2 linked regions of the Dongshaea marina genome follow. The main gene of each other region encodes a partner of the protein of the gene in region 2 in a complex. Links are inferred from orthologs where the notes say so. Each region holds a gene or a part of one and is shown on either strand. Other genes may lie near its edges.

The links. Proteins that work in one complex are often made in the same cells at the same time.
Region 1: the proteins of secA (region 2) and secY are in contact, whole or in part, in a crystal structure (PDB 3DIN), measured with the Thermotoga maritima proteins. The link is inferred for Dongshaea marina from one-to-one orthologs. Residues at the interface, in WP_004082002.1 of Thermotoga maritima: Glu261, Ala262, Arg263, Lys300, Ala301, Arg302, Thr303, Ile304, Ile305, Leu323, Tyr324, Asp325, Pro326, Val329, Ser330, Tyr333, Ile336, Lys340, Phe345, Val349, Glu363, Phe364, Tyr374, Ser375, Gly376, Gly377, Glu393, Ile395, Thr482, Ser483; in WP_004081795.1 of Thermotoga maritima: Glu108, Gly109, Glu110, Glu111, Ala236, Glu237, Arg238, Arg239, Ile240, Thr241, Ile242, Gln243, Tyr244, Ala245, Arg246, Arg247, Val248, Thr249, Gly250, Arg251, Arg252, Val253, Tyr254, Gly256, Ala257, Ser258, Thr259, Tyr260, Leu261, Pro262.

The regions. Positions count from the first base shown.
Region 1 is NZ_CP028897.1:238,584-244,307, reverse strand. Bases 227-3,094 are described here. They hold secY (preprotein translocase subunit SecY), read right to left. Parts: upstream 2,393-3,094; coding sequence 1,061-2,392; downstream 227-1,060. Other genes in these bases: rpsE (30S ribosomal protein S5), read right to left, coding at 3,024-3,094; rpmD (50S ribosomal protein L30), read right to left, coding at 2,838-3,017; rplO (50S ribosomal protein L15), read right to left, coding at 2,400-2,834; rpmJ (50S ribosomal protein L36), read right to left, coding at 915-1,028; rpsM (30S ribosomal protein S13), read right to left, coding at 414-770. Outside these bases: more of rpsK, read right to left, coding at 9-226; more of rpsE, read right to left, coding at 3,095-3,524; rplR (50S ribosomal protein L18), read right to left, coding at 3,540-3,893; rplF (50S ribosomal protein L6), read right to left, coding at 3,903-4,436; rpsH (30S ribosomal protein S8), read right to left, coding at 4,450-4,842; rpsN (30S ribosomal protein S14), read right to left, coding at 4,866-5,171; rplE (50S ribosomal protein L5), read right to left, coding at 5,182-5,721. UniProt on the Escherichia coli protein: The central subunit of the protein translocation channel SecYEG. Consists of two halves formed by TMs 1-5 and 6-10.
Region 2 is NZ_CP028897.1:433,765-438,808, forward strand. The notes cover bases 722-4,000. They hold secA (preprotein translocase subunit SecA), read left to right. Parts: upstream 722-1,073; coding sequence 1,074-3,800; downstream 3,801-4,000. Other genes in these bases: lpxC (UDP-3-O-acyl-N-acetylglucosamine deacetylase), read left to right, coding at 722-739; mutT (8-oxo-dGTP diphosphatase MutT), read left to right, coding at 3,797-4,000. Also shown: more of lpxC, read left to right, coding at 1-721; more of mutT, read left to right, coding at 4,001-4,195; DNA gyrase inhibitor YacG, read right to left, coding at 4,293-4,481. UniProt on the Escherichia coli protein: Required for protein export, interacts with the SecYEG preprotein conducting channel.

The DNA.
Region 1 (5,724 bases), 190 kb from region 2 along the record:
TAACGCGATTAAACGCGACGCTTCTTAGGAGGACGACAGCCATTGTGAGGAATTGGAGTCACATCAGTGATGTTGGTGATACGGAAACCAACCGCATTCAACGCACGGATTGAAGACTCACGACCTGGACCTGGCCCTTTAACCATTACTTCCAGATTCTTCAGACCATACTCTTTTGCTACGTTACCAGCGCGCTCTGCAGCGACCTGGGCAGCAAATGGAGTGGACTTACGAGAACCACGGAAACCAGAACCGCCAGCGGTAGCCCAGGAAAGAGCATTACCTTGACGATCGGTGATGGTGATGATCGTGTTGTTAAAAGAAGCATGTACGTGGGCTACGCCGTCACTTACTTGCTTTTTGATACGCTTACGCGTACGAGTCGGAGCTTTCGCCATCTCTACACCTTCCCGTTATTTCTTGATCGGCTTGCGTGGACCTTTACGGGTACGCGCATTGGTCTTGGTACGCTGACCACGAACGGGTAAGCTACGACGATGACGGATGCCGCGGAAACAACCCAGATCCATCAAACGCTTGATGTTCATGGATACTTCACGACGGAGGTCACCTTCCACTGAAAACTTAGCTACCTGCTCACGCAGTGTTTCCAGCTGGGATTCATCCAACTCTTTAATCTTTGCCTGTTCGGCTACACCTGCCGCTGCACAGATCTCTTGTGCGCGAGTGCGTCCGATACCATAAATAGCGGTCAAAGCGATGACAGCGTGCTTATGGTCAGGAATGTTAATGCCAGCGATACGGGCCACTGTTCACTCCTAAATTTCACAAAAAAATAGCCATTAACCGCAAAGCCCGTTGAGGATACACGGTAATGGACCCAATTACACAAAATATGGGCTGGCTACTTTAGCCAGCCTTGAAGCATATTTCAAGAACTAATTGCTAAAAAATTAGCCTTGACGTTGCTTGTGGCGAGGCTCACTGCAGATCACACGAACAACACCGTTGCGCTTGATGACCTTACAGTTACGACACATCGCCTTGACGGAAGCACGAACTTTCATTGCTTAACTCCGTAATATACGCCGAATCTGAATTAACGTCGACCGTAGCCTTTCAGATTGGCTTTTTTCAGGACATCCCCATACTGATTTTGCATCATCAGGGTCTGAACCTGTGCCATAAAGTCCATGATAACCACTACGATAATCAGCAGTGATGTACCACCAAAATAAAATTGAACGTTCCAAGCAGTCATTAGGAACTGCGGCACCAGGCACACAAAGACCATGTAAAGAGCACCAGCCAGTGTCAGGCGGGTCATTACCTTGTCGATGTAACGCGATGTCTGTTCCCCGGGACGAATCCCTGGAATGAATGCTCCGCTCTTCTTCAGGTTGTCTGCTGTCTCGCGAGGGTTAAATACCATCGCGGTATAGAAGAAGCTGAAGAAGATAATCGCCGCCGCATACAGCATGTCATATAACGGCTCACCTGGTGACAGGTTCATCGAAATAGACTGCAGAACCTCTTTAACAGGTCCTGTACCCTGCCCGAACCATGAAACTATGGTTCCGGGGAAGAGTACGATGCTGGATGCGAAGATCGCCGGGATAACCCCAGACATATTGATCTTCAGTGGCAGATGCGTACTTTGCGCTGCATAAACACGACGTCCCTGCTGACGCTTCGCGTAGTTCACTACGATACGTCTTTGACCACGCTCGACGAATACGACGAAGTAGGTCACTGCAAAAACAATCACGCCCAGCAACAGCATGATTAAAACATTCAATTCGCCCTGACGCGCCTGCTCAACGGTAGCACCGATGGCTCGAGGCAAACCAGCAACAATCCCGACAAAAATGATGATCGAGATGCCGTTACCAACTCCGCGTTCTGTAACTTGCTCACCCAGCCACATCAGGAACATGGTTCCTGTGACCAGACTGATTACAGCCGTGAAGTAGAAGCCAAAGCCTGGATTAATCACCAGACCATGCATCATGTTTGGTAGGCCGGTTGCGATACCAAGGGCCTGAACAGTACCCAGAATCAGCGTGCCATATCGCGTATATTGACTGATCTTACGACGGCCAGATTCACCTTCCTTCTTGAGTTCAGCAAGAGTGGGGTGAACCACAGTCAACAGCTGGATAATGATCGATGCCGAAATATACGGCATGATCCCCAGCGCGAAAATAGAGGCACGAGCCAAGGCACCACCACTGAACATGTTAAACAGTTCAACGATGGTCCCTTGCTGCTTCTGGAACAGCTGGGCTAGTACGGAGGCGTCAATACCAGGAATTGGCACATAGGATCCGGCGCGAAAAACAATTATCGCGATAAGAACAAAGAGTAAACGACTCTTCAGTTCACCCAATCCACCTTGCGGTTTTGCAACTTGCCCTGGTTTCTTAGCCATCTATGTACTATCCCTCGATTTTACCGCCAGCAGCTTCAATTGCCGCGCGAGCGCCTTTAGTGACACGCAGACCACGAACGGTCACAGCACGTTCGATCTTGCCAGAAAGAACAACCTTACCGAAAAGAATGTTCTTAGTCACCAGACCTGCTTGCTTCAGAGCGTTCAGATCAACAACGTCACCTTCGACTTGGGCAATCTCATGAAGACGAACTTCAGCAGTTACCATAGCCTTACGAGAGGTGAAACCAAACTTAGGCAGACGTTGCTTAAGTGGCATCTGGCCGCCCTCAAATCCTGGACGAACACCGCCGCCAGAACGAGCTTTTTGACCCTTGTGGCCACGACCAGAAGTCTTGCCCAGGCCAGAACCAATACCACGACCTACACGCTTGGCAGATGGCTTAGAGCCAGCAGCAGGAGAAAGAGTATTTAAACGCATAACTTACCCCTCAACCTTAACCATGTAGTAGACCTTGTTGATCATACCGCGTACACAAGCTGTATCTTCCAGCTCAACGGTATGACCAATGCGGCGCAAGCCCAGGCCACGCAAAGTAGCTTTGTGCTTAGGCAGACGGCCAATTGCGCTACGAGTCTGAGTTACTTTAACAGTCTTAGACATAGCGTATTACCCCCGAATCTCTTCGACGCTCAATCCACGCTTCGCCGCTACCTGCTCTGGAGACTTCATATGCGCCAGAGCGTCGATGGTTGCGCGAACAACGTTGATTGGGTTAGTAGAGCCGTACGCCTTCGCCAGAACGTTGTGTACACCCACAACTTCCAGAACCGCACGCATTGCACCACCTGCGATGATACCAGTACCGTCAGATGCAGGCTGCATGTAAACACGCGAACCAGAATGACGACCTTTAACAGGGTGCTGCAGAGTAGTGCCTTTCAGCTCTACAGTGCGCATGTTACGGCGAGCCTTTTCCATTGCCTTTTGAATGGCAGCTGGAACTTCTTTAGCCTTACCGTAACCAAACCCAACGCGACCGTTACCATCACCTACCACTGTCAGAGCAGTGAAGGAGAAGATACGACCACCTTTAACAACTTTAGAAACACGGTTAACTGCGATCAGCTTTTCCTGCAGGTCACCGGCTTGTGATTCGATTTTGCTCATCAGTCACTCCAAACCTTAGAACTTCAGACCAGCTTCACGCGCAGCGTCAGCCAGCTTGGCTACGCGACCGTGATATTGGAAACCAGAACGGTCGAAAGATACTTTTTCAACACCTTTCTCCAGAGCGCGCTCGGCAATAGTCTTACCGATCAGGCTCGCCGCTTCTGCGTTACCAGTATGCTTGAGCTGTTCAGCAATCGCTTTCTCTACAGTTGATGCAGAGGCCAGGACAGCAGAGTTGTCCCCAGCGATGATCTGAGCATATGTGTGGCGCGGAGTACGGTGAACCACCAGACGAGTCGCACCCAGCTCTTGCATCTTTTTGCGTGCACGAGTTGCACGACGGATACGGGCTGCTTTCTTATCCATAGTGTTACCTTACTTCTTCTTAGCCTCTTTACGACGCACGTTTTCATCGGCGTAACGAACACCCTTGCCTTTGTAAGGCTCAGGAGCACGGTATGCACGAATATCCGCCGCCACTTGACCAACTACCTGCTTGTCACAACCCTTCAGAGTAATCTCTGTCTGGCTTGGACACTCAGCGGTAATACCTTCTGGCAACTTGTGCTCAACAGGGTGAGAGAAACCCAGGGTCAGGTTCAGTGCATTGCCTTTAACAGCAGCACGATAACCAACACCAACCAGCTTCAGCTTCTTCTCAAAACCTTGAGTCACACCAATTACCATGCTGTTAACCAGTGAGCGCGCAGTTCCCGCGTGAGCGTTAGCGTTAGCAACACCCTCTTTAGGAGCAAAAGTCAGAGCGCTCTCTTCTTTGGCAACAACAACAGCATCGTGGATAGTGCGGTTCATAGAACCATTGCTACCCTTGATGGTGATTTCCTGACCGGACAAAATTACTTCTACGCCCGCAGGGATCTGTACAGGTGCCTTAGCAACACGAGACATAATTCACTCCCAATTAAGATACGTAGCAGATAACTTCGCCGCCCATGCCCGCTTTACGCGCAGCGCGGTCAGTCATCACACCTTTCGATGTGGATACGATAGCAACGCCCAAACCACCCTGAACAGATGGGATCTCGTTGTGCTTCTTATAAATACGCAGGCCTGGACGGCTCACGCGCTTGAGCATCTCTACTACAGGCTCGCCCTGGTAGTATTTCAGCTCAATAGTCATTTCCTGCTTAACGTCGCCAGCAACAGCAACGTCTGAAATGTAACCTTCTTGCTTAAGAACATTAGCAACGGCTAGTTTCAGCTTGGAAGCAGGCATGGTCACAGCAACCTTGTTCGCTGCCTGACCGTTACGGATGCGGGTCAGCATATCCGCGATCGGATCTTGCATGCTCATCTGTATATACTCCCGTGATTAACTTACCAACTAGCCTTCTTCAGGCCAGGAACTTCACCCTTCATCATATGCTCACGCAGTTTGATGCGTGACAAGCCGAACTTACGCAGGTAACCATGCGGACGTCCGGTGATGTTACAGCGATTACGCTGACGCGAAGAGCTTGAATCACGAGGAAGAGCTTGCAGTTTCAAAACCGCATCCCAACGTTCTTCATCAGACAGATTCATGTTTGTGATGGATGCCTTCAGTGCAGCACGCTTGTCTGCAAATTTAGCAACCAGCTTGGCACGCTTGGCTTCCCGTGCTTTCATTGATGTCTTAGCCATAACCCTAACCTTACTTGCGGAATGGGAAGTTAAAAGCAGCCAGCAGAGCACGTCCTTCTTCGTCAGAAGATGCAGAGGTGGTCACAGTGATGTCCATGCCTCGGATCTTATCGACCTTATCGTAGTCGATTTCTGGGAAGATGATTTGCTCGCGAACACCCATAGAGTAGTTACCACGACCGTCGAATGACTTAGCATTCAGGCCACGGAAGTCACGAATACGTGGAATCGCAATACAAACCAGACGCTCAAAGAACTCCCACATGCGCTCGCCACGAAGGGTTACTTTACAGCCAATCGGGTAGCCTTCACGAATCTTGAAGCCCGCAACAGACTTGCGTGCTTTAGTGACCTGTGGCTTTTGGCCTGCAATTGCTGTCATATCTGCAACAGCGTTTTCCAGGACCTTTTTGTCAGCCAGAGCTTCACCCACACCCATGTTCAGGGTGATCTTCTCGATTCGGGGGACTTGCATGACTGTTTTGTAGTCGAACTGCTTCATCAGCTCATTTACTACAGTCTCTCTGTAGTAATCATGCAGTTTCGCCATCGT
Region 2 (5,044 bases):
CACTGCTCTGGTCAATGAGCAGGGCGTACGGGTTTCTACGATAGAGCATCTCTCTGCAGCCCTTGCTGGCTTAGGGATTGATAACCTTGTCGTAGAGGTCGACTCTCCAGAGCTGCCGGTAATGGACGGAAGTTCCCATCCGTTTATCTACCTGCTGCAATCTGCGGGGATCGAAGAGCAGTCCGTTGCCAAGAAGTTTATCCGGGTACTCAAGCCGATTCGGGTTGAGTTAGAGGATAAGTGGGCCGAGCTGCTTCCCTACAACGATGGTTTCAAGATGGACCTGCTGGTGGATTTTGATCATCCGGTATTCAAGAAGCAAAACCAGCATCTGAAGCTCGATTTTTCCAGCAATGCCTTTATTCGCGATATCAGCCGCGCCCGAACCTTCTGCTTCCTGCGGGATGTTGAGTATATGCACTCACGCAACCTGGCACTGGGTGGAGGCCTGGAAAATGCGGTGGTGATGGATGATTATCGTGTGTTGAATGAAGATGGCTTACGCTATGACGATGAGTTTGTGAAGCACAAGATGCTGGATGCGATCGGCGATCTCTACATGTGTAATCACAATCTCATCGGTGAGTTCAAGGCTTACAAGACCGGGCATGCCCTCAACAACCTGTTGCTCAAGACTCTGTTGGCAACAGAAGATGCCTGGGAGCTGGTTAGCTTTGAAGATGAAAAACAGCAGGTGCCGATCACCTTCTGTGATACCTCACTGGTGGTTGCAAGCTGATCTTCCACATCAGACATGAGAAAAGGCGCCGGCGCTCTCCACCCGGCGCCTTTTTTATTTCCCCCCAGTTCTGATCTCCCCTTGCTTTTTGAGGAGACAGCCCCCATAAATTGCTTGGCTCTGTTGAGGTTTCCAATTTTAAAGTGGATCTGAGGCGTCAGCAGAGCCTGGATGATGAGTTGTTTTTGCACTCTTTTCCAACAAGGATTTTGCCCTGGTCTTATCTTGATTTAAAATGGCGTGCCGGTCTGTCCTGTATCGCTTCGACGAACCGGGGGGTCTCCTAAAGTGCAAGGATGAGAGATTAAACCAGTGAACCTAAAAGTGGCCAATAATGATAAGTAACTTCCTCACCAAGATTGTTGGCAGCCGTAATGAGCGAATTCTCAAGAATCTGCGCAAGGCTGTAAAACGGATCAACGCTATGGAGCCTGAATATGAGGCTCTGACCGATGAGCAGCTGAGTGCCAAAACTGAGGAGTTTCGTCAGCGACTCAAAGAGGGGGCTACTCTTGAAAGCCTGCTTCCTGAGGCTTTTGCAACGGTTCGAGAGGCATCTAAGCGTATCTTTGAGATGCGTCCCTTCGATGTACAGTTGGTTGGGGGCATGGTCCTGAACCAAAACCAGATCGCCGAGATGAAAACCGGTGAAGGTAAGACCCTGACCGCGACCCTGCCTGCTTATCTGAACGCCCTGACCGGACGTGGCGTTCATATAGTTACCGTGAATGACTACCTGGCCAAGCGTGATGCCGATGGCAACCGGCCACTGTTTGAATTTTTGGGGATGACGGTTGGCTGTAACCTGCCCGGAATGGATCCGGATCAGAAGCGTGATGCTTACGCTGCCGATATCACCTATGGAACCAACAATGAATTCGGCTTCGATTATCTGCGCGATAATATGGCCTACTCCGCCGATCAGCGGGTTCAGCGTGAACTCTACTATGCCCTGGTGGATGAGGTTGACTCGGTTCTGATCGATGAGGCGAGAACACCACTGATCATCTCCGGCCCCACCGATGATAACTCAGAGCTCTATATCAGCATCGATAAGCTTATCCCTAAGCTGACCAAGCAGGATAAAGAGGATTCTGAAGAGTATAAGGGCGATGGCCACTATACGGTGGATGAGAAAAATAAGCAGGCCTTCCTGACTGAAAATGGCCAGCTGTTTGTGGAGGAGCTGCTCAAGGAACGCAAGCTACTCGGTGATGATGAATCCCTGTTTTCGGCCACTAACATCGCCCTGCTGCACCACATCAATGCGGCGCTGCGCGCCCACACCTTGTTTGAACTCAACGTCGATTACATAGTTCAGGATGGCGAGATCGTGATCGTCGATGAGCATACCGGTCGTACCATGCCGGGACGTCGCTGGTCCGAGGGGCTGCACCAGGCTGTGGAAGCCAAAGAGAATGTGCAGATCCAGAATGAAAACCAGACCCTGGCATCGATCACCTTCCAGAACTATTTCCGCCTCTATGAAAAGCTGGCGGGGATGACGGGAACCGCCGATACCGAAGCCTTTGAATTCCAGTCTATCTATAACCTCGAGACTGTGGTGATCCCGACCAACAAGCCGATGATCCGTAACGATATGGGCGATCTGGTGTACCTCACCGAGGAGGAGAAGTACGAGGCGATCGTTCAGGATATCAAGGACAGGATCCAGGAGGGGCGGCCGATCCTGGTGGGTACCATCTCGATCGAGAACTCCGAGATGCTCTCTAATGTCCTGAAGAAGGAGAGTGTTCGCCACAAGGTTCTGAACGCTAAGTTCCATGCCCAGGAAGCTGAGATCATAGCCCAGGCGGGACGTCCTGGCGCCGTGACCATAGCGACCAACATGGCGGGCCGGGGAACCGATATCGTGCTCGGTGGTAACTGGCAGTCAGAGCTTGCCAAGCTTGATAATCCGAGCGAGCAGCAGGTGAATAAGATCAAGGAGGAGTGGCAGCGTTGCCATGATGAGGTGATCCAGGCGGGTGGCCTGCACATTATCGGCACCGAGCGTCATGAATCCCGACGCATTGATAACCAGTTGCGGGGCCGTTCCGGTCGTCAGGGGGATCCGGGTTCGAGCCGGTTCTATCTGTCGATGAACGATTCACTGATGCGGATTTTCGCCTCCGATCGGGTGGCTGGAATGATGCGTAAGCTTGGTATGCAGCGCGGCGAAGCGATTGAGCACCCCTGGGTGAGCAAGGCGGTTGAGAATGCCCAGCGTAAGGTTGAAAGCCGTAACTTTGATATTCGTAAGAGCCTGCTGGACTACGATGATGTTGCCAATGATCAGCGTAAGGTGATCTATGAGCAGCGTAATCACCTGCTCGGCAGTGAAGATGTTTCTGAGATCGTTGAGCACATTCGTGAAGATGTGATCAATGGTGTGGTGGATGAATATATTCCACCTCAGTCTCTGGAAGAGATGTGGGATATTCCTGAGCTGGAGCAGCGCCTCAAGGCCGATTTCTCCATCGAGCTGCCGATCGCCAAGTGGCTTGAAGAGCAGGATGACCTGCATGAAGAGACCCTGCGCGAGAAGATAGCTGAAGAGTCCTCACGCATCTACAAGGATAAAGAAGCTAAGGTGGGGCCAGAGGTACTGCGCCAGTTTGAGCAGGCGGTGATGCTGCAGAGCCTGGATGGTCTGTGGAAGGAGCATTTGGCGGCGATGGATCATCTGCGCCAGGGGATCCATCTGCGTGGCTACGCACAAAAAGATCCGAAGCAGGAGTATAAGCGTGAATCCTTTGCACTCTTTACCCAGATGCTGGATAGCTTTAAACAGGAAGTGGTCAGTGTGCTGAGCCGGGTACAGGTTCAGGAACAGTCCGAAGTAGATGCTCTCGAAGAGCAGCGCCGCCGCGCCGAGAGTGCACCTCGCTCCTACACCCATGCCGAGGCCCATAGCCCTCTGGGTGGAGAAGCAGCTCCAGCAGGCGAGGAGGAGCACGTTCAGCAGTATGTGCGTGAGGGGCGTAAGGTTGGGCGTAATGAGCCTTGCCCTTGCGGGAGTGGCAAGAAATATAAGCAGTGCCACGGACGCCTGAGCTGATGGAGTCGAATCGGATCTGGGTGGCGGTTGGCGTCATCCTTAATCCCAGTGGTGAGGTGTTTATCTGCCGACGTCCCCCTGATAAGCATCAGGGGGATAAGTGGGAGTTTCCCGGAGGCAAGGTGGAAGTGGGAGAGGAGTTCCATGATGCCCTGGCCCGTGAACTGACCGAAGAGATCGGCATCAAGCCGCTGCGGGTCGAGCCCTTTTTAGAGGTGCAGTTTGACTATCCGGATAAGCAGGTGCTGCTGGATGCCTGGCTGGTAACCCGCTACAGCGGGGAGCCCCATGGCAAAGAGGGGCAGGAGTCCCTGTGGTGTCCGGTAAGCAAGCTGGATATACGCCACTTCCCGGAGGCGAATCGGGCCTTTATCGAGAAGCTGCAGCAGGGATAAATAACCCGGAAGCTTTGGGCTTCGGAACAAGAAAAACCGCAATCGGCTGTGCCGGTTGCGGTTTTTTATGGGTGCTGTTGTGGCTCACAATGCTGCGTCATTCACTCCACAACTCTTGCTCACTGTGCTGAATCGGGGTCGAGATGGTGCGTTCCTCTTTCGCCCACTCCCCCAGATCGATCAGGCGACAGCGCTCTGAGCAGAAGGGACGAAATTGACTCTCGGGTTGCCACACCACCTTGGTTTCACAGGTGGGGCAGTTAACTGTCATGGCTGGTTTACTCACGGTGCCTCCGTTTAACAGCGGGCCAGTTCAAAGGGAATATCCGTTGTTTTTTCATTAGCCAGCGGCAGAAAACGGATGGTAAAGCGGCTCTTATTTCCACTGACCGAAGGGTAGTGGCCGTGATCACTGTCGAACTGGATCCGGATCATCTGTGCCGATTCGGTCGCATCCTGGAAAAAGCCGTTACGGGCAGTCTGCTCCTGATATTGAGCGGACTCACGCCAGAACCATAATAACAGCTCAATGGCTTCGCTCAGAGGACGTAATCCATCGACCCACTGGCTGATTTGCGGTTGTTGAAGCTCGCTATCCTGACCAAGCCACAGGTGAAGGGCCGGCACGTCAAAACTGCAACACCCCCCGGAATATTGAAACGAGGGCGGATCGCTCCAAGGAGTTTATCCTCCTTGAGGTGCTGGATCGCCCTGGCCATCCGGGGCAGGTTCTGCTGCGCCGAATGGAGCCGGGTCTCTAGCTGGTCGACCAGCTCGCGGTCGATTCCCGGATATTGAGACCACAGCGCGAGTTTTTGGCTCTGTTTTTCGAGATCCTTGAGAAGCTCC